Regions from separate parts of the Pantoea sp. Ae19-2 genome, predicted to be linked through region 1. Evidence: predicted binding sites of a transcription regulator. Region 1 holds the regulator's gene; each other region holds the start of a gene.
The links. The regulator sigma-54, encoded in region 1, starts transcription at its own class of promoters, with help from an activator protein. The targets are predictions, from matches to a motif close to GTTGGCACANNTTTCGCTNT.
Positions count from the first base shown of each region.

Region 2: glnK (P-II family nitrogen regulator) is a predicted target of sigma-54. The motif match lies at 2,940-2,959, and genes of this name have one in related genera.
Region 3: AAIE03_RS20090 (gamma carbonic anhydrase family protein) is a predicted target of sigma-54. The motif match lies at 2,385-2,404, and genes of this name have one in related genera.
Region 4: glnA (glutamate--ammonia ligase) is a predicted target of sigma-54. The motif match lies at 4,095-4,114, and genes of this name have one in related genera.

Region 1 covers NZ_JBCHWE010000001.1:3,452,037-3,457,525, reverse strand. The annotation lists gene mtgA (monofunctional biosynthetic peptidoglycan transglycosylase) at 1-515, shown strand, start outside; gene npr (PTS phosphocarrier protein NPr) at 518-790, opposite strand; gene rapZ (RNase adapter RapZ) at 787-1,641, opposite strand; gene ptsN (PTS IIA-like nitrogen regulatory protein PtsN) at 1,691-2,170, opposite strand; gene hpf (ribosome hibernation promoting factor) at 2,323-2,610, opposite strand; gene rpoN (RNA polymerase factor sigma-54) at 2,632-4,068, opposite strand; gene lptB (LPS export ABC transporter ATP-binding protein) at 4,117-4,842, opposite strand; gene lptA (lipopolysaccharide ABC transporter substrate-binding protein LptA) at 4,848-5,402, opposite strand; gene lptC (LPS export ABC transporter periplasmic protein LptC) at 5,371-5,489, opposite strand, start outside.
Region 2 covers NZ_JBCHWE010000001.1:2,758,926-2,764,414, reverse strand. The annotation lists gene AAIE03_RS12870 (SmdA family multidrug ABC transporter permease/ATP-binding protein) at 1-986, shown strand, start outside; gene AAIE03_RS12865 (SmdB family multidrug efflux ABC transporter permease/ATP-binding protein) at 979-2,754, shown strand; gene glnK (P-II family nitrogen regulator) at 3,012-3,350, shown strand; gene amtB (ammonium transporter AmtB) at 3,385-4,674, shown strand; gene tesB (acyl-CoA thioesterase II) at 4,721-5,489, opposite strand, start outside.
Region 3 covers NZ_JBCHWE010000001.1:4,347,493-4,352,981, forward strand. The annotation lists gene tsaC (L-threonylcarbamoyladenylate synthase type 1 TsaC) at 1-512, shown strand, start outside; gene aroE (shikimate dehydrogenase) at 516-1,334, shown strand; gene AAIE03_RS20085 (DUF1488 family protein) at 1,331-1,588, shown strand; gene AAIE03_RS20090 (gamma carbonic anhydrase family protein) at 1,543-2,109, opposite strand; rRNA gene AAIE03_RS20095 (16S ribosomal RNA) at 2,601-4,140, shown strand; tRNA gene AAIE03_RS20100 (tRNA-Glu) at 4,304-4,379, shown strand; rRNA gene AAIE03_RS20105 (23S ribosomal RNA) at 4,589-5,489, shown strand, end outside.
Region 4 covers NZ_JBCHWE010000001.1:3,972,135-3,977,623, forward strand. The annotation lists gene glnG (nitrogen regulation protein NR(I)) at 1-1,294, opposite strand, end outside; gene glnL (nitrogen regulation protein NR(II)) at 1,302-2,351, opposite strand; gene glnA (glutamate--ammonia ligase) at 2,545-3,954, opposite strand; gene typA (ribosome-dependent GTPase TypA) at 4,387-5,489, shown strand, end outside.

The DNA of each region.
Region 1 (5,489 bases):
CAGATGAAATTTCACCCTGGATGAAACTGGCCGTCATCGCTTCTGAAGATCAACACTTCCCCGACCATTGGGGGTTTGACGTAGCGGCAATCCGGTCCGTACTGGACGACAGTGACAGCCGGATGCGCGGAGCATCCACGCTGTCACAGCAAACGGCAAAAAATCTGTTTTTATGGGATGGCCGGAGTTGGGTGCGTAAAGGACTGGAGGCGGGATTAACCGTCGGGCTGGAAACCGTATGGACCAAACGGAGGATCCTGACGGTTTATCTGAATATCGCGGAGTTTGGCAAAGGCACGTTCGGAGTAGAGGCGGCTTCACGCCGCTTCTTTCATAAACCTGCCAGCCGATTAACCCTGTCCGAAGCGGCGCTGCTGGCTGCTGTCTTGCCTAATCCGCTGCGCTTTCGCGCAGATGCACCTTCAGGCTATGTCCGTCAACGCCAGCAGTGGATCCTGCGCCAGATGCGTCAGCTGGGTGGCGAAGGCTTCCTGCAGCGCAATCACCTGAACTGACGTTAGTCTTCGTCGAATCCGGCTTCAAACAGCTCAATGACGGCGGCCAGGGCTTCCGTTTCCTGTGGACCGCTGGCTTCGATCTCAATATGACCGCCTTTGGCCGAATCCAGCATCAGCAACGCGATAACGCTGCTGGCTTCGGCCTCTGTTCCGCTCTCGTTACGCAACAGCACTTCGGCATCGAAACTCTGCACCAGTTCAAACAGCTTCATAGCAGGACGTGCATGCATGCCGAGCTTATTTCTGATTTCCACGGTTTGCTTAACGGTCATGATTTGCGTTTTTCCAGCGTGCGATGACGAGACTGTACATTTTTACCCCGGGAGCGGAAATAGTCAGCCAGCTGTTCGGCAATATACACGGAGCGATGTTTGCCGCCAGTACAGCCAATTGCCACGGTAAGATAGCTACGGTTGTTGGTTTCCAGCATCGGCAACCAGAGTTCCAGATAGCTACGCGTCTGATATATGAAGTTATGGACTTCAGTATGACGATCGAGGAACGCGGCCACGGGCCTGTCCAGACCGGTCATGGGACGTAATTTAGGATCCCAGTGCGGGTTAGGCAAAAAGCGCACGTCGAAAACGTAATCTGCATCAATGGGAATGCCGTGCTTGAAGCCAAACGATTCGAACACCATTGTCAGCTCACGCTCACGTTTACCCAGCAAGCGGGTACGCAGCATCTCCGCCAGTTCGTGTACCGACATCTCTGAAGTATCAATAATCAGATCGGCACGGGAACGCAGCGGTTCAAGCAGGTCGCTCTCTTCGTCAATCGCGCTTTCCAGCGACAGATTCTTGCTGGATAACGGATGCAGACGGCGCGTATCACTGTAACGGCGGATCAACGTGTTGCGATCGGCATCAAGAAACAGCAACTGCGGTGAGAATGCTGAAGGCAAACTGCTGAGCGCCGTCTCAAAAATCTCAGGAGATTCGGGCATATTGCGTACGTCAATACTCACGGCCGCAGAGATATTGCGCTCGACCAGTGATTCAGCCAGTTGAGGCAACAGCACCACTGGCAGGTTATCAACGCAGTAAAAACCCATGTCTTCCAGCGCGCGAAGCGCCACTGACTTTCCCGAGCCTGACCGACCGCTGACGATCATCAGCACCATGACCTTCTCTCCCGTTTTAAAGCCGGCTTACGCCGGTAAATCACGCGCTTTATTGCTCTGTTTGTGCTTCGGTAATAATCGCATACAGTTCTTCATCGCTCTGCGCGGCACGCAGGCGGCGGCAAACCGTTTTATCCGCCAGTCGTTTTGCCACTAACGACAGCGTATGTAAATGGGTTTTACACTGGTCAGCCGGCACCAGTAGCGCAAAAAGCAGATCGACAGGCTGGTTATCCACGGCATCAAAAGCGATGGGTTGCTCCAGGCTGATAAAGACGCCTACGGCCCGTAAAGTATCTTCCTCCAGCTTGCCGTGAGGGATCGCGATACCGTTACCGATACCGGTGCTCCCCATGCGCTCACGGGTTAGGATCGCTTCAAACAGCGTTTGATGCGGCAGGTTGAGCTGCTTAGCGGCCAGTTCGCTGATAATCTCCAGCGCCCGTTTTTTGCTTTGGCAGTGTACGCTACTGCGGGTGCAGTCTGGCGAAAGCACCGTGCTCAGTTCCAGTGTTAAATCATTGTTCATTGTCGTTTCACTTGCGAGTTCACATAGCCATCAACCCGGTACGTAAACATCACGTCGCGGAATAATGGCGCTGGCACAGATGACAAAACGGGGCGGTTAATCCGCCCCATCCTTTCAGCTTTGCGCGCCGGGCGCGCCTGCCAGCGTGAAGGTTAGTGTTTTTTTAGCTTGTCTTTATATTTGGTCAGTTGACGGGTCAACTTGTCAATCAATCCGTCAATTGCCGCATACATATCTTCCGCTTCAGATGTGGCGTGCAGCTCGCCACCGTTGACGTGCAGGGTTGCATCAGCAATCTGCGTCACCTTCTCAACTTTCAGGACAACATACACCTGATTGATATGATCAAAGTAATGTTCCAGTTTGGCAAATTTCGTTGTCACGAACTCACGCAGGGGTTCGGTGATTTCAACATTTTGCCCGGTAAGGTTCAGCTGCATAGGTCTTCCTTCTCATTTCTGTCAAACCAGCTGTTTACGCTGATTTGAAGGCGGTATGGACAAAGACTCGCGGTACTTAGCGACGGTTCGACGTGCCACTATTATCCCTTGATCAGATAACATGGAGGTCAGTTTACTGTCACTCAAGGGCTTGGCGGGGTTTTCCGCCGAGATTAATTTTTTCACCAGCGCACGAATAGCGGTAGATGACGCTTCTCCGCCACCTTCAGTATTAACATGACTGGAGAAAAAATACTTCAGTTCAAAAATGCCTCGTGGGCTGTGAAGGTATTTTTGCGTGGTCACGCGGGAAATCGTCGATTCATGCATGTCCACCGCCTGGGCAATATCGGCCAGCACCATAGGACGCATAAACTCTTCACCCTGGTCAAAAAAGGCCTGCTGCTGTTCCACAATACAGCGGGAGACTTTTAACAATGTCTCGTTACGGCTTTCAAGGCTTTTAATCAGCCAGCGGGCTTCCTGCAAATTACTGCGGATAAACTGACTGTCGCTGTCGTTGCGTCCGGCTCCGCCCATGGCGGCATATTGCTGGTTGATCTTCAACCTGGGCAGGCTGTCGGTATTCAGTTCGACCGTCCAGCGCGTCGTCACTTTACGTACCAGCACATCGGGAATCACGTATTCGGGTTCACCGGTGTTAATCGACTGACCCGGGCGCGGATCGAGCGACTGAATCAGCAGCATCGCCTCTTTCAGTACGTCTTCTTTCAGACGCGTTACGCGCATCAGGCTGCGGAAATCGTGGTTCGCCAGCAAATCGAGATGGCTGCTGACGATCAATTTTGCTTCCGCCAGCATCGGCGTTTCAGGCGCATACTGCGACAGCTGCACCAGCAGGCAGTCGCGCAAATCACGCGCGCCGACGCCGACAGGATCGAAACGCTGAACGCGCTTTAACACGGCTTCGACTTCGTCGATTTCCAGTTCGTCGTTACCGATACTGTCGAGAATCTCTTCAAGTGAAACGGTAAGATAACCGGTGTCATCAATGGCATCGACGATAGAGGTCGCAATGGCACGGTCGTTATCGCTGAAGGGCGTTAACTCGACCTGCCACATAAGATAGTCCTGCAGTGACTGTGTGGTTTCGCCCTGATAAATCGGCAGCTCGTCATCCTGATAATCGGTACCGGTTCCTGAAGGCGTGCCTGCGGTGTAAATCTCGTCCCACGTGGCGTCAAGCGGCAGCTCTTCAGGCATATCCTTTTGTTCCAGCGCTTCTCGGGTATCCAGTCCCGCTTCGCCTTCCTGATACTCTTTCGCGTCTATTTCATCGTGCAGATCGGTTTGCTCAAGCAGGGGATTGCTTTCCAGCGCCAGCTGTAACTCTTGCTGGAGTTCGAGCGTAGAGAGCTGCAGTAGACGTATCGCCTGCTGCAGTTGTGGGGTCATCGCCAGTTGTTGGCTGAGCCTGAGTTGCAAACCTTGCTTCATAGACAGGATGGATATTCCCGGGTAAACATCAGTATTAACGACACCTTATCAGAGTCTGAACTCTTCACCCAAATAAACCCGTTTAACTTGCTCATCTGCAAGGACTTCATTCGGCGTACCGTGCGCAATCAGATTTCCCTGACTGACGATATAGGCGCGTTCACAGACCGCCAGCGTTTCTCGCACGTTGTGGTCGGTGATGAGAACACCAAGGCCACTGTCACGCAGGTGTTCAATGATTTTTTTAATGTCGATAACGGAAATCGGGTCGACCCCGGCAAAGGGTTCATCCAGCAGGATAAATTTCGGATTCGCTGCCAGCGCACGCGCAATTTCTACGCGACGGCGCTCACCGCCCGACAGCGATTGCCCCATATTGTCGCGGAGATGAGCAATATGAAACTCTTCCATTAGCTCGTTAGCCCGATCCTGTCGCTGCTCTTCGGTTAAGTCATCACGAATTTGCAGGACCGCCATCAGGTTGTCGTAAACGCTCAGGCGACGAAAGATTGAGGCTTCCTGCGGCAGATAGCCAATGCCGCGGCGCGCACGCGCATGAAGCGGCAGGATGCTGATATCTTCGTCATCAATAATGATGCGTCCCGCATCGCGCGGAACAATGCCCACCACCATGTAAAAGGTGGTCGTTTTACCCGCACCGTTTGGACCCAGCAGCCCGACGATTTCACCGGACTTTACCTGCAGGCTGACGTCTTCAACCACGCGGCGGCCTTTATAAGCCTTTGCCAGGTTTTCTGCGATTAATGTGGCCATAGTGATCAGTTACTCTTTTTTTCGCTGTTGGTTGACGCGGGCTTATCCTGCAACTGCGACGGCACCAGCACGGTCGTTACGCGCTTGCTCTGGCCCTGGCTGTAAGCCTGCATTTTTTGCTCTTTTACCAGATAGGTGATGCGGTCGCCTTTGATGTTGCTGTCCAGTTGCTCAATGTAGGCGTTGCCGGTCAGCTCAACAAAGTCATTGGCAAGCTCATAATGCAGTTTGGACGCATGGCCCTGAACCGGTTTGCCGTTGTCCTGCATCTGGTAAAAGGTGGCAGGATTACCGTAAGCATCAACTATGGTCTTTTTGCTGTCGCCGCCCGGACGCGTGACCACCACTTTATCCGCGGTGATTTTGATCGATCCCTGGGTGACAATAACGTTACCGGTGAAGGTCGCGACATTGCCTTGCAGATCCAGAGACTGATTCTCAGAGTCAATATTCACGGGTTTGTCCGAGTCACCGGTCAGCGCCAGAGCAGGCAGGCTGGCTGCAAGCAGCAGGCTGGCCAGTAAAAACTTAATGTTGTTTTTGTTCATTTTGAATTTCATAAGAAGTTTTGACCTTTTCGATTAACTCGGCGTTCTTTGTCCGTAAATTACCGCGCATTTTCATACCGGTGGAGTTAAAACTGCGGC
Region 2 (5,489 bases), 690 kb from region 1:
GCGGAAGCTGGCTGGTGTGGCATGATCAAATGACGCTGGGGCAGCTCACCAGCTTTGTCATGTACCTGGGATTGATGATCTGGCCGATGCTGGCGCTGGCATGGATGTTTAACATTGTTGAGCGTGGCAGTGCTGCCTGGAGCCGAATTCGCGCGCTGCTTTCTGAGGCACCGGTCGTTGAGGACGGTGATAAAACCTTGCCTGACAGGGCCGGAACGTTACAGGTCTCGATTCGCGAATTCAGCTATCCCGCCAGTTCAGGTGCGATACTGAGCCAGGTTGAATTTCAACTCAAGCCGGGCGATATGCTGGGCCTGTGCGGCCCGACCGGCAGTGGTAAAACGACCTTGCTGAGTTTGATTCAGCGTCACTTCGATATTCAGCAGGGGGATATCCGCTACCATTCCATCCCGCTGCCACAGCTGCGGCTGGACAGCTGGCGCAGCCGTCTCGCCGTCGTCAGTCAGACGCCGTTTCTGTTTTCCGACAGCGTGGCCAATAACATTGCGCTGGGCAGGCCGGATGCCAGTCAGGAGGATATTGAGCAGGCGGCAAAAATGGCCTGCGTCCATGACGATATCTTACGCCTGCCGCAAGGCTACGAAACCGAAGTCGGGGAGCGCGGAGTCATGCTGTCCGGCGGTCAGAAACAGCGTATTTCAATCGCCCGTGCCCTGCTGCTTGATGCGGAGATCCTGGTTCTGGACGATGCGCTGTCGGCCGTGGACGGACGCACAGAACACGAAATTTTGCATAATCTGCGCCTGTGGGGCAAAGGGCGCACGTTGATCATCAGCGCCCACCGCCTGTCGGCACTCACGGAAGCCAGTGAGATTCTGGTGCTGCATCAGGGCACCGTGGCGCAGCGAGGCGACCACGCTGCTCTGACCAACGCGGCGGGCTGGTATCGGGATATGTATCGCTATCAGCAACTGGAAGCCGCACTGGATGATGATGAAACGGAAAAAGGAGTGCCGCATGGCTAAGTCACAACGTATGTGGCCAACACTTAAACGCCTGCTGAGCTACGGTAAACCGTGGCGCAAATCGCTGTCGCTGGCCGTGTTGATGCTCTGGATTGCCGCCGCCGCCGAAGTCACCGGCCCGGTTCTGGTGAGTTATTTCATCGATAATCTGGTGGCAAAGCATCAAATGCCCTGGGGCATCGTGGCAGGACTGGTCGTGAGTTTTATTCTGCTGCAGCTGCTGGCCGCCGCCCTGCATTACGGGCAGGCGTTACTGTTTAACCAGGCCGCGATTGGCGTGGTGCAGCGTTTACGCACCGATGCCATGAACGCGGCGCTGCGTCAGCCACTCGCTGCGTTTGATACCCAGCCGGTGGGGCAGTTGATTTCCCGGGTCACCAACGACACGGAAGTCGTCCGGGATCTGTATGTGACCGTTGTCGCGACGGTCCTGCGCAGCGCCGCGCTGGTGGGCGCAATGATGGTGGCCATGTTCAGCCTGGACTGGCGCATGGCGCTGGTGGCGATGTTGATTTTCCCTATGGTGCTCATCGTCATGCTGATTTATCAGCGCTTCAGTACACCGATAGCGCGTCGCGTTCGCAGCTATCTGGCCGATATCAACAACGGTTTTAACGAAGTGATTAGCGGGATGAGCGTGATTCAGCAGTTCCGCCAGCAGGCACGTTTTGGCGAACGCATGGGGGAAGCCAGCCGCTCTCACTATCTGGCGCGCATGGAAACCCTGCGGCTCGATGGCTTCCTGTTACGGCCGCTTTTAAGCCTGTTTTCGGCGCTGGTGCTGTGCGGGCTGCTGCTGTTATTCAGTTTCTCAATGCCCGGCGTTTTCGAAGTCGGGGTGCTGTACGCGTTTATCACCTATCTGGGACGGCTTAACGAGCCCTTAATCGAACTCACTACGCAGCAGTCGATGTTGCAGCAGGCAGTTGTCGCGGGCGAGCGTATTTTTGAACTGATGGATGCGCCCCAGCAGCACTATGGTGACAGCGATCGACCCATGGCGTCCGGACGCATTACGCTGGATAACCTGAGCTTTGCCTATCGCGATGATCGGGACGTGCTAAGCAACATCTCGCTGGATGTGCCTTCACGCGGCTTTGTCGCTCTGGTCGGTCATACCGGCAGCGGCAAGAGCACGCTGGCAAACCTGTTAATGGGCTACTATCCGGTGACGCGCGGTGAAGTCCGTCTGGACGATCGTCCGTTGGGGCAATATTCCCACCAGGCGCTACGACGCAGCATCGCGATGGTACAGCAGGATCCGGTCGTACTGGCCGACACGCTGCTGGCCAACGTGCGGCTGGGTCGGGATATCAGCGAAGAAGCCGTGTGGACGGCGCTGGAGCAGGTACAGCTGGCGCCGCTGGCCCGGGCATTGCCTGCTGGTATTCATACCCGACTGGGCGAACAGGGGAATAACCTGTCGGTAGGGCAAAAGCAATTACTGGCGCTGGCACGCGTACTGGTACAACTGCCGCAGATTCTCATCCTTGATGAAGCCACCGCAAATATCGATTCCGGTACAGAGCAGGCCATTCAGCACACGCTGCGCACCCTGCGTCAGCATACGACGCTGGTGGTTATCGCCCACCGTCTTTCCACCATTACCGAAGCAGACAACATACTGGTGCTGCACCGTGGTCATGTTGTCGAGCAGGGCACGCACCAGCAGCTGCTGGCAGAGGAAGGGCGCTACTGGCAAATGTATCAGTTGCAACAGGTTGGCGATGAACTGGAATCGGCAGCACCGTTAGTCAGCGCAGGGTGATTGCACCTTTTTTGCGCATCTTTTTCTCCATTGTTCCGTCAGGATGCACGCCTTTGAGCGTAACAGCACCAAAGGAGTGCATCCGCTTCGTTTATTAATCCCCCAGTTTTTCCCAGACCGATATTCAGCATTTCCTGAGCCTTATTCCGTCGCGGCCTGATAACGGATTTCGCACAATACTTACATCTGGCACAGCCTTTGCTTAAGTCTCTGCGTGTCCATGAGACTTACTTATTTCAATTCCTTAAGGAGAGGCTATGAAGCTGGTTACCGTCGTAATTAAGCCGTTCAAGCTGGAAGATGTGCGAGAGGCATTATCCTCCATTGGTATTCAGGGACTGACCGTCTCCGAAGTGAAAGGTTTTGGACGTCAGAAAGGGCACGCCGAACTGTACCGTGGTGCGGAATACAGCGTGAACTTTCTGCCCAAGGTCAAAATTGATATCGCCATTGCAGACGACCAACTGGACGAAGTGGTGGACGTAATCAGTAAATCGGCTTACACCGGAAAAATTGGCGACGGCAAGATTTTCGTTGCTGAACTGCAGCGCGTGATTCGCATACGTACCGGCGAAACCGACGAAGCCGCACTGTAAACAAGACTCAGTAATGTGATGGGATGGAAAAAAAATGAATAAAATGCTGACCAAGTTGGGCCTCACCAGCCTGGCACTGTTACCGTCGCTGGCAATGGCTGCTGCGCCTGCCGTTGCAGACAAAGCCGATAACGCCTTTATGATGATTTGCACTGCGCTGGTGCTGTTTATGTCAATTCCCGGGATTGCGCTGTTTTACGGCGGCTTGATCCGCGGTAAAAACGTGCTCTCTATGCTCACTCAGGTGGCGGTCACCTTTTCGCTGGTATGTGTGCTGTGGGTGATTTATGGCTACTCACTGGCCTTTAGCGAAGGCAATGCTTTCTTTGGCAGCTTCAACTGGGTGATGCTGAAAAACATTGCGCTGACAGCGGTAATGGGCAGCTTTTATCAATACATCCATGTGGCTTTCCAGGCGTCCTTTGCCTGTATTACCGTGGGGCTGATCGTCGGTGCCATTGCGGAACGTATTCGTTTCTCAGCCGTACTGATTTTCGTGGCGGTATGGCTGACGCTGGCTTATCTGCCTATCGCGCATATGGTCTGGGCTGGCGGCTTACTGGCTCAGGATGGCGCGCTGGACTTTGCTGGCGGCACGGTTGTGCACATTAACGCGGCGGTTGCCGGGCTGGTCGGTGCTTACCTGGTGGGCAAACGTGCAGGCTTCGGCAAAGAGGCATTTAAACCTCACAACCTGCCAATGGTCTTTACCGGTACCGCGATTCTGTATGTCGGCTGGTTTGGCTTCAACGCAGGCTCGGCGTCGGCAGCTAACGAAATTGCCGCACTGGCTTTCCTGAATACCGTTGTGGCGACTGCCGCTGCTGTGCTGGCATGGACCTTCGGCGAGTGGGCGCTGCGTGGTAAACCTTCTCTGTTAGGTGCCTGTTCTGGTTTTATTGCGGGTCTGGTTGCCATTACGCCAGCCTGTGGTTATGTCGGCGTCGGTGGCGCGTTAATTATCGGTTTAGCCGGTGGTCTGGCGGGCATCTGGGGCGTAACAACGCTGAAAAGATGGCTGCGGGTTGACGATCCTTGTGACGTATTCGGCGTTCACGGCGTCTGTGGCATCATCGGCTGTATCCTGACGGGCGTGTTCGCGTCCTCTTCTCTGGGCGGCGTAGGCTATGCACCAGGCGTCACTATGGGGCATCAGGTTGCCGTTCAGCTGTTCAGCGTAGGGGTGACTATCGTCTGGTCTGCCGTGGTGGCCTTCATTGGCTTTAAACTGGCGGATATGATTGTAGGGCTGCGCGTGCCGGAAGAGCAGGAGCGCGAAGGCCTGGACGTCAACAGCCATGGCGAGAACGCATACAACCATTAATTCATCTGTAACGATAAGAGAAAAGGGGCGATTTCGCCCCTTTTTACTATTCGCTGCGCTGGCGCATCACACCTTCCTGAACCGTTGACGCCACCAGTTCCCCTTGCTGGTTGTAAAACTCACCGCGTACAAAGCCCCGCGCGCCCGATGCAGAGGTGCTCTCCACGCTGTAGAGCAGCCAGTCGTTAAAATTCAGCTCACGGTGAAACCACATAGAGTGGTCAATCGTTGCCACCTGCATATCGGGTTCCAGAAAGCCCTTGCCATGGGGCTGCAGCGCCACGGGCAAAAAGTTAAGGTCGGAAGCGTAGCCCAGTAGATACTGATGGATGCGTAAATCGTCGGGCAGGGTGCCGTTAGCCCGAATCCACACCTGACGCTGCGGTTTATCAACGTGGCCTCGTAACGGGTTGTGGATCTGCACCGGGCGGATTTCCAGCGGACGCTCGGCGATAAATTTCTCGCGCAGCTTTTCTGGCAGCATATGGGCCATTTTTTGCGCCATCTGCTGCTCGTTGGGGAGATTATCAGGCCCTTTCACCTGCGGCATGGGTTTCTGATGTTCAAAGCCGCTTTCCGGCGACTGGAAAGAGGCCGTCATATAAAAAATAGGCTGACCATTTTGAATGGCGCTGACCCGGCGGGCGCTAAAACTTTTACCGTCACGCAGGCTTTCCACGTCGTAAATAATCGGTTTCTGGCTGTCGCCGGGCCGGAGAAAATAGCTGTGGAATGAGTGAATGACGCGATCTTCCGGCACGGTCTGTTTGGCCGCAAAAAGTGCCTGTCCCACTACCTGACCGCCAAAGACCTGA
Region 3 (5,489 bases), 900 kb from region 1:
CAGTCATTGCTTACCCTACAGAAGCGGTATTCGGCCTGGGCTGCGATCCTGATAATGAATCGGCCGTCATGGCGCTGTTGGCGTTGAAACGGCGGCCCGTGGAAAAAGGATTGATTCTGATAGCGGCCGATTATGGCCAGCTCATGCCCTACGTTTCCGATCACGTGTTAACGGCGATGCAGCGTGAACGTATGTTTGCCTGCTGGCCCGGCCCGGTGACCTTTGTCGTGCCTGCGGCACCGCATACGCCGCGTTGGTTAACCGGACAATTCGATTCTCTGGCTATTCGCGTCAGCGATCATCCTGACGTTCAGGCGTTGTGCCGGGCGTTTGGCAAGCCTCTGGTGTCAACCAGTGCGAATCTTTCAGGGCAGCCGCCCTGTCGCACAGTAGATGAAGTCAAACGGCAGTTTGGTCCGGCGTTCCCCGTGCTCAACGGGAACACGGGAGGCAGGTTAAATCCCTCCGAGATCCGCGACGTCATCAGCGGCAACCAGATACGGCAGGGTTAGCAGATGACACATTTTGCCGTTTTTGGTCACCCAATAAGCCACAGTAAGTCGCCGCAAATCCATCAGGCTTTTGCCAGACAAACGGGGATCACCCTTCAATATGATCGTATTGAAGCGCCTGTGGATAGTTTCCCCGAGGCGGTTACGACGTTTTTTGCCCAAGGCGGAGCGGGCGCAAATATCACGTTACCTTTCAAGCAGCAGGCCTGGGAATATGCCGATCAACTGACCGAGCGGGCTTCTACCTCGGGGGCGGTTAACACGTTGAAAAAGTGCCCGGACGGACAGATTCTTGGCGACAATACGGACGGCATTGGTTTAGTCAGCGATCTTCAGCGTCTGTCGATGATCAAACCAGGCGATCGTGTCTTACTGATGGGGGCTGGTGGGGCAGCGCGTGGCGTTATCCTGCCTCTGCTTTCTCTGGGAACGACGATTACGCTAGTCAACCGCACGGCTGCGAGTGCCCAAAGCATGGCAAAGGCGTTCGGACAGTATGGGGCGGTGAGTGCATGTTCATTTAATGCGCTGAGTGGTAAACAATTTGATTTACTGATTAACGCGACATCGAGTGGCATTAATGGCGATGTGCCGCCATTACCCTCATCATTAATCCATGCTGATTTACACTGCTATGACATGTTTTATCAGAACGGATTAACCGCTTTTCTGCGCTGGTGCCAACAACAGGGTTCATCGCATCTTGCGGATGGATTAGGCATGCTGGTGGGGCAAGCCGCGCATGCATTTCATTTATGGCATGGCATCATGCCGGAAATTGCGCCGGTGATCGCGTCATTGAAAGCGGAGCTGTCGTCGTGAATCAGGCTATCCAGTTTCCAGATCGTGAAACGCTGGATACGACATTAATGGCTGTCTGTTTCCCTGTTTTGGTCAATGGCATGGGGCTAACCTGTGCCATCAGTGTGACGGCTTTACACCAACAATTCGGGGAAGGGGATGCGATGGCACTGTTTCGTGACCATCGCTGGGATTTGGAAGATCAGGCGGAAGACTGTATCCGTAACGATCAGGTCGATAATGAAGGATGGATCTGGCTGTCGCCGGCCAGGTAGTCGTTCTTCCAACTGACATAGTTGCTGGCAGAGTAGAGCAATCCTGCTATTTCTTTTTCATTCAGCGGTCGGATCTGTTTGACCGGACTGCCTACATAAAGATAACCACTTTCCAGCCGCTTACCGGGAGGAACCAGGCTCCCGGCACCAATCAGAACGTCATCCTCAACAATCACGCCATCCAGCACAATTGACCCCATTCCAACCAGTACGCGATTGCCAATAGTACAACCGTGCAGCATGGCTTTATGTCCGACAGTAACATCCTCACCGATCACCAGTGGGAAACCTGCAGGATTAGCATCAGACTTATGGGTAACATGCAGCACGCTACCATCCTGAATATTGGTGCGGGCGCCGATGCGAACCTGGTTCACATCACCACGAATAGCCACCAGAGGCCAGATACCGACATCGTCTTCCATGATTACGTCACCCGCCACAACGCTGGTGGGATCAACCATGACGCGCAGACCCAACTGCGGGAAGAGATGTTTATAAGGACGTAACGCTACAGTCATTGTGCTCTCCTTTACTGTGTTTACCGGCAGCCTGATGCGATTGTGACCAACTGGCAAGGGGATTTTGCGCCGGATCGTTGGTGATCTAATCAATATGAATGTTTTCTCGGCAGTCAGTAAAAAGATCCAAAAAAAGGGTTGTGCAATTAAATCGGATCCCTATAATGCGCCTCCATCGACACGGCACAACGGCTTACGGAATGCGGTGTTGAGAGGGTCAGGCAACTGAGCCGCCGGAGAAAAACTTCTGAAAAAGAGGTTGACTCTGAAGGAGGAAAGCGTAATATACGCCACCTCGCGACAGACGGTTAACCCGCTGTTCGCACTGCTCTTTAACAATTTATCAGACAATCTGTGTGGGCACTCGCAGGATTGATATCAGCGTCTCCGGACGTAAAAAATATCAAGTCTCACGAGTGAACACATAATGAAATTCATTATGACGTTTTACAGATGAGCACCGCTTAACTTGTTTAAGCAAATCAAACTTTAAATTGAAGAGTTTGATCATGGCTCAGATTGAACGCTGGCGGCAGGCCTAACACATGCAAGTCGGACGGTAGCACAGAGAGCTTGCTCTCGGGTGACGAGTGGCGGACGGGTGAGTAATGTCTGGGGATCTGCCCGATAGAGGGGGATAACCACTGGAAACGGTGGCTAATACCGCATAACGTCGCAAGACCAAAGAGGGGGACCTTCGGGCCTCTCACTATCGGATGAACCCAGATGGGATTAGCTAGTAGGCGGGGTAACGGCCCACCTAGGCGACGATCCCTAGCTGGTCTGAGAGGATGACCAGCCACACTGGAACTGAGACACGGTCCAGACTCCTACGGGAGGCAGCAGTGGGGAATATTGCACAATGGGCGCAAGCCTGATGCAGCCATGCCGCGTGTATGAAGAAGGCCTTCGGGTTGTAAAGTACTTTCAGCGGGGAGGAAGGCGATGTGGTTAATAACCGCATTGATTGACGTTACCCGCAGAAGAAGCACCGGCTAACTCCGTGCCAGCAGCCGCGGTAATACGGAGGGTGCAAGCGTTAATCGGAATTACTGGGCGTAAAGCGCACGCAGGCGGTCTGTTAAGTCAGATGTGAAATCCCCGGGCTTAACCTGGGAACTGCATTTGAAACTGGCAGGCTTGAGTCTCGTAGAGGGGGGTAGAATTCCAGGTGTAGCGGTGAAATGCGTAGAGATCTGGAGGAATACCGGTGGCGAAGGCGGCCCCCTGGACGAAGACTGACGCTCAGGTGCGAAAGCGTGGGGAGCAAACAGGATTAGATACCCTGGTAGTCCACGCCGTAAACGATGTCGACTTGGAGGTTGTTCCCTTGAGGAGTGGCTTCCGGAGCTAACGCGTTAAGTCGACCGCCTGGGGAGTACGGCCGCAAGGTTAAAACTCAAATGAATTGACGGGGGCCCGCACAAGCGGTGGAGCATGTGGTTTAATTCGATGCAACGCGAAGAACCTTACCTACTCTTGACATCCACGGAATTTGGCAGAGATGCCTTAGTGCCCTCGGGAACCGTGAGACAGGTGCTGCATGGCTGTCGTCAGCTCGTGTTGTGAAATGTTGGGTTAAGTCCCGCAACGAGCGCAACCCTTATCCTTTGTTGCCAGCGATTCGGTCGGGAACTCAAAGGAGACTGCCGGTGATAAACCGGAGGAAGGTGGGGATGACGTCAAGTCATCATGGCCCTTACGAGTAGGGCTACACACGTGCTACAATGGCGCATACAAAGAGAAGCGACCTCGCGAGAGCAAGCGGACCTCATAAAGTGCGTCGTAGTCCGGATCGGAGTCTGCAACTCGACTCCGTGAAGTCGGAATCGCTAGTAATCGTGGATCAGAATGCCACGGTGAATACGTTCCCGGGCCTTGTACACACCGCCCGTCACACCATGGGAGTGGGTTGCAAAAGAAGTAGGTAGCTTAACCTTCGGGAGGGCGCTTACCACTTTGTGATTCATGACTGGGGTGAAGTCGTAACAAGGTAACCGTAGGGGAACCTGCGGTTGGATCACCTCCTTACCTGAAGATACCTTCCCGCGAAGTGCTCACACAGATTGTCTGATAGAAAAGTAATGAGCAAAGCGTCTACGCGTTGGGGTGCGGTAACAATATTAATTGTCGCCTGATTATACAATCTCACCTTCACGTGAAACTACCCGTGTCTGTTGCACAAGTATTTCACGTCCCCTTCGTCTAGAGGCCCAGGACACCGCCCTTTCACGGCGGTAACAGGGGTTCGAATCCCCTAGGGGACGCCACTTGCTTGGTGACAGGTGAAAGGTGTTGCCCACATATCTTAAAGATGACTTGCGAGTCATGTTTAAGATATTGCTCTTTAACAATCCGGAACAAGCTGAAAATTTGAAACGACACAGCGTCGCATTCTTCCGTAATAAAGAATGATGACAATGTGTTCGAGTCTCTCAAAAGCTCACGACACGCAGCGTAAAACGCCTGTGGGTTGTGAGGTTAAGCGACTAAGCGTACACGGTGGATGCCCTGGCAGTCAGAGGCGATGAAGGGCGTGCTAATCTGCGATAAGCGCCGGTAAGGTGATATGAACCGCAATAACCGGCGATACCCGAATGGGGAAACCCAGTGTGTTCCGACACACTATCATGCAGTGAATACATAGCTGTATGAGGCGAACCGGGGGAACTGAAACATCTAAGTACCCCGAGGAAAAGAAATCAACCGAGATTCCCCCAGTAGCGGCGAGCGAACGGGGAGGAGCCCAGAACCATCATCAGCTTGTGCATCAGTGGAAGCGTCTGGAAAGTCGCAGGGTACAGGGTGATACTCCCGTACACAAAGGTGCACAGGCTGTGAGTTCGATGAGTAAGGCGGGACACGTGGTATCCTGTCTGAATATGGGGGGACCATCCTCCAAGGCTAAATACTCCTGACTGACCGATAGTGAACCAGTACCGTGAGGGAAAGGCGAAAAGAACCCCGGCGAGGGGAGTGAAACAGAACCTGAAACCGTGTACGTACAAGCAGTGGGAGCCTCTTTATGGGGTGACTGCGTACCTTTTGTATAATGGGTCAGCGACTTATATTCTGTAGCAAGGTTAACCGTATAGGGGAGCCGCAGGGAAACCGAGTCTTAACTGGGCGTTAAGTTGCAGGGTATAGACCCGAAACCCGGTGATCTAGCCATGGGCAGGTTGAAGGTTGGGTAACACTAACTGGAGGACCGAACCGACTAATGTTGAAAAATTAGCGGATGACCTGTGGCTGGGGGTGAAAGGCCAATCAAACCGGGAGATAGCTGGTTCTCCCCGAAAGCTATTTAGGTAGCGCCTCGTGAACTCATCTCCGGGGGTAGAGCACTGTTTCGGCTAGGGGGCCATCCCGGCTTACCAACC
Region 4 (5,489 bases), 520 kb from region 1:
TACGCTCCATCTCCGGCTGGGCTTCAGACAGTAGATTTTGATGACCGGAACGCAAGGCGCGGTCAGCCCACTGCGCCAGCAGGGTTGCCCAGTTATCCGGCAACGACTGAGTAGGGCTTTCCGGGGTACTGGATTCAAACAGCTCTGGCGGAAGATCCTGGATCAGCACTTCCTGTCCCGCAGCCATAACGGTTAACCACCGACAGGTATTCTCCAACTGGCGCACGTTACCCGACCAGTGCAGACGTGTCAGCGCGGTTTCGGTTTCCGCGTGCAGAATCTTGGCCTCAACCCCCAGTTCCCGTGCCGCAACCTGGAGGAAATAACGGGCCAGACGCGGGATATCCTCACGGCGCTCACGCAACGGCGGCAGATGCACGCGGATGACGTTCAGACGATGGAATAAATCCTCACGGAACTTGCCTTCCTGCACCCGCAGTTCAAGGTTCTGATGCGTTGCGGCAATAATACGGACGTCAACTTTTACCGGCGCATAGCCGCCGACGCGGTAAAATTGCCCGTCAGCCAGAACGCGCAGCAGTCGTGTCTGAACATCCAGCGGCATATCGCCGATTTCGTCTAAAAACAGCGTGCCGCCATCAGCCTGTTCAAAACGGCCCTGACGGATCTGATTGGCACCGGTAAACGCCCCTTTTTCATGACCAAACAGTTCTGACTCGATCAAATCCTTGGGAATCGCGGCCATATTCAGGGCAATAAACGGCGCTTTGCTGCGAGGGCTGTGGCGATGCAGCGCATGCGCAACCAGTTCTTTACCCGTACCGGATTCCCCGTTGATCAGGACGCTGATCGACGAGCGAGAGAGACGGCCAATAATACGAAACACATCCTGCATGGCGGGCGCTTCGCCGATAATATCGGTGGTCGGGCCGCTGACAGGCTGATTACGTGGCTGCTGCTGTTCCTGATAGTGGCTGATGGCGCGCTCGACCAGCGCAACAGCCTCATCAATATCAAACGGCTTGGGCAGATAATCAAAGGCCCCTTGCTGATAGGCACTGACCGCGGCATCCAGATCGGAGTGCGCCGTCATGATGATGACCGGGAGCATGGGATGGCGCTGTTTAATCTGTTTTAGCAGCGTCAGCCCGTCCATTCCGGGCATACGAATGTCTGACAATAAAACGTCCGGCGTTTTTGTCGCTAATGCGTTCAGCACGTCGTTCGCACTGTCAAAGGTCGCACAGCTCAAACCGGCTCCAGTGAGCGCGCGTTCAAGCACCCAGCGGATGGAGCTATCGTCATCGACGATCCAGACTATCCCTCGTTGCATAGAAACCTCACTGGCGAATAGGCAGGTAAACCGAAAATTCGGTATGACCTGGCCAACTGTTAAACTCAATTTTTCCTGAATGCTGATCAATCAGGCTACGGGCAATAGAAAGACCTAAACCGGTTCCGCCTTCACGTCCGCTTACCATCGGATAAAACAGCGTATCCTGAAGCTGAGCCGGAATGCCGGGACCGTCATCTTCGATATCAATACGGGCGACCAGGCGATACCGCGTACCGTGCAGCGTCAGCTGAAAGGCGGTACGGGTGCGAATGACTATCGTGCCACCGTCCTCGCCCAGCGCCTGCAGCGCATTACGCACCACATTCAGCAGTACCTGTTCAATCTGGTCGGGATCGTGGGGCAACTCCGGCAGGCTGGGATCGTAATCGCGGACCAGAGACACATTTTCTGGCAGCTCCATCGAGACCAGGTTGACCACCCGTTCGGCGACCTGATGAATACTCTGGGTGATGTGCATCCCGGGCTGTTGCGGCCCTAATAAGCGATCCACCAGATTCCGCAGGCGATCGGCCTGTTCAATAATGACTTTGGTATATTCATTCAGCGCGGGATCGGGCAGGGCGCGAGACAGCAGCTGGGCCGCACCGCGCAGTCCGCCTAACGGATTTTTAATCTCATGAGCCAGCCCACGCACCAGATCGCGTGCCGCAACCTGCTGAGCATGCTGGAGTTGTTCCTGGCTCAGGCGACGTTGATTATCCATGGGCGCCATTTCCAGCAAAATCAGGCCATCAGGCAAGCGCTGCGCTGTCAGCGACATAATATGTGCCCGACCATCGACCACCAGGGTAACTTCACTGTCCGTAAAGCCCTGGCCCGCCTCAAGACTCTCGCGCATTACCTCGACATTCAGCGAAAAGTAGCCGGTCAGTTCAGGTAACGGCGTGCCGAATAATTTACGCGAGCTTTGCGCCAGTAATTGCTGTGCCGCGGGGTTGGCGTAGTGAATAACCAAATCGTTATCCACCAACAAAATACTGTTGATTAAGGTATTGAGAATCTGCCCGGCATCGGGCAGTGAGGCAGTTGCCATACAGCGTTCCTCTGCACTGATTTAGTGCATTGTAATCTTTAAGCCGGAATTAAAGCGAATGAACGATGAATTCGCGGAGAAAAAAGCCCATCCGAAGATGGGCTAAAGTTTCCACGGCAACAAAAAAACGTTTCAGACTATCGGTGCCGCCTTTGCAAGATCTGTCTGCGGCACCCATTTGCTTATTCTGAAATTAAACGCTGTAGTACAGTTCGAACTCAACCGGGTGCGGCGTCATGCGCACACGATCGTTTTCGGATTTACGCAGTTCGATATAGGCATCGATCGCGTCATCAGTGAACACGCCGCCACGGGTCAGGAACTCGCGGTCTTCGTTCAGGGCAATCAGCGCTTCTTCCAGTGAACCTGCAACTTTTGGAATTTCAGCTTCTTCTTCCGGTGGCAGGTCATACAGGTTTTTGTCCATCGCATCGCCAGGATGGATCTTGTTGATGATGCCATCAAGACCCGCCATCAGCAGTGCGGTAAACGCCAGGTATGGGTTAGCCGCTGGATCCGGGAAGCGCGCTTCAATACGACGTGCTTTCGGGCTGGCAACAACCGGGATACGGATTGAGGCTGAACGGTTACGCGCTGAATAGGCCAGCATCACCGGCGCTTCATAACCCGGCACCAGACGCTTGTAGGAGTTGGTGGTTGGGTTCGCCAGGGCGTTAATAGCTTTAGCATGCTTGATGATGCCGCCAATGTAGAACAGCGCCATTTCAGACAGGCCGCCGTACTTATCGCCAGAGAACAGGTTCTGACCGCCTTTAGACAGCGACATATGGCAGTGCATACCGGAACCATTATCACCAAACATCGGTTTTGGCATAAAGGTCGCCGTTTTGCCGTAGGCATGAGCCACGTTGTGAACGACATATTTGTAGATCTGAATTTCGTCAGCTTTTTTGGTCATGGTATTGAAGCGAGTAGCCACTTCGTTCTGACCTGCTGTTGCAACTTCATGGTGATGGGCTTCAACAACCAGACCCATTTGCTCCATGGTCAGACACATGGCAGAACGGATGTCCTGTGATGAGTCAACCGGTGGAACCGGGAAGTAACCGCCTTTCAGGCCTGGACGGTGGCCTTTGTTGCCGCCTTCGTATTCTTTGCCGGTGTTCCAGGCTGCTTCGATATCGTCGATAGCAACATGAGAACCCGAAGTTGAAGAACCAAAACGAATATCGTCAAACAGGAAGAACTCTGGCTCTGGGCCAAACAGAACGGTATCCGCAATGCCTGAAGAACGCAGGTAATCTTCCGCGCGCTTAGCGATAGAACGTGGATCGCGGTCATAGCCCTGCATGGTGCCTGGCTCAAGAATGTCGCAACGAATGATCAGGGTAGAATCTTCAAAGAAAGGATCCATTACCGCCGTGGTTGCATCCGGCATCAGCACCATGTCTGATTCGTTAATGCCTTTCCAGCCGCCGATGGAAGAGCCATCGAACATCTTGCCTTCTTCGAAGAAGTCAGCGTTAACCTGGTGAGCCGGAATAGTAACGTGCTGTTCTTTACCTTTGGTATCGGTAAAACGCAGGTCAACAAACTTAACTTCATGCTCGTTCATCATCGAGAGAACGTGTTCAGCGGACATACTCAACTCTCCTGGAAATGGTCATTGTCTACATGGCGAGAACCGGGTTACGGAATAGACGACTGTTAACTGTCTTTCCTGAATCTGATCCTGACCAGCTCTGTAACCGTTGTCTTACATCGTTTTCATCTGGATAATACAAAGCGAATTCTGTGCCAACTTTATTTCTTTGCACAAAATCGCGCTGTCATGCACCTTTTTGTCATAAAGGTCATGCACCATGATAGTTGCATTGCACTGTTTGTGTGCGGTTGGGTTGAAAGTGAGCACTTTTTTGGTGCAAAACATCGACGCTGTGCAAATTTTGCACGCCTATTAGTGCGATTTTGCGACAATGCAATAAACTTTCAGTGAAAAGTGTGATCGTGTTCAGTCTCCCGCTTAATCCGTGTACAATACCGCGTTATTTCTAATGCCTGAGGCAAAAAAGCTGTGATCGAAAATTTGCGTAACATCGCCATCATCGCGCACGTTGACCATGGAAAGACCACCCTGGTTGATAAACTGCTGCAACAGTCCGGTACTTTCGATGCCCGTACTGAAGCCACCGAGCGCGTGATGGACTCCAATGATTTGGAGAAAGAGCGTGGGATTACCATCCTCGCAAAAAATACCGCCATTAAATGGAACGACTACCGTATCAACATCGTTGATACCCCAGGACACGCCGACTTCGGTGGTGAAGTTGAACGCGTAATGTCTATGGTGGATTCGGTACTGTTGGTTGTAGATGCGATGGATGGCCCTATGCCGCAAACCCGCTTCGTAACCAAAAAAGCGTTCGCGCATGGTTTGAAGCCGATTGTGGTTATCAACAAAGTTGACCGTCCTGGCGCGCGTCCTGATTGGGTTGTTGATCAGGTATTTGACCTGTTCGTTAACCTGGATGCGACTGACGAGCAGCTCGACTTCCCTATCATTTTCGCCTCGGCGCTGAATGGTATTGCCGGTCTTGAGCACACAGACATGGCTGACGATATGACCCCGCTGTATCAGGCTATTGTCGACCATGTATCGCCTCCACAGGTTGAAGCGGATGCCCCGCTGCAGATGCAAATCTCTCAGCTGGACTACAACAACTACCTGGGCGTTATCGGTATCGGCCGCATCAAGCGCGGTAAAGTGAAGCCTAACCAGCAAGTCACTATCATTGATAGCGAAGGTAAAACCCGTAACGGTAAAGTCGGTAAAGTGCTGACTCACCTGGGCCTGGAGCGTATTGACAGCGACCTGGCAGAAGCAGGCGATATCATTGCGATTACCGGTCTGGGCGAGCTGAACATTTCTGACACCATTTGTGATCCGCAGAACGTGCAGGCGCTGCCAGCACTGAGCGTGGATGAGCCAACGGTTACCATGTTCTTTAACGTCAACACCTCTCCGTTCTGCGGTAAAGAAGGTAAGTACGTGACGTCTCGTCAGATCCTTGAGCGTCTGAACAAAGAACTGGTTCACAACGTAGCACTGCGTGTTGAAGAAACCGAAGATGCTGACGCGTTCCGCGTATCGGGCCGTGGTGAGCTGCACCTGTCTGT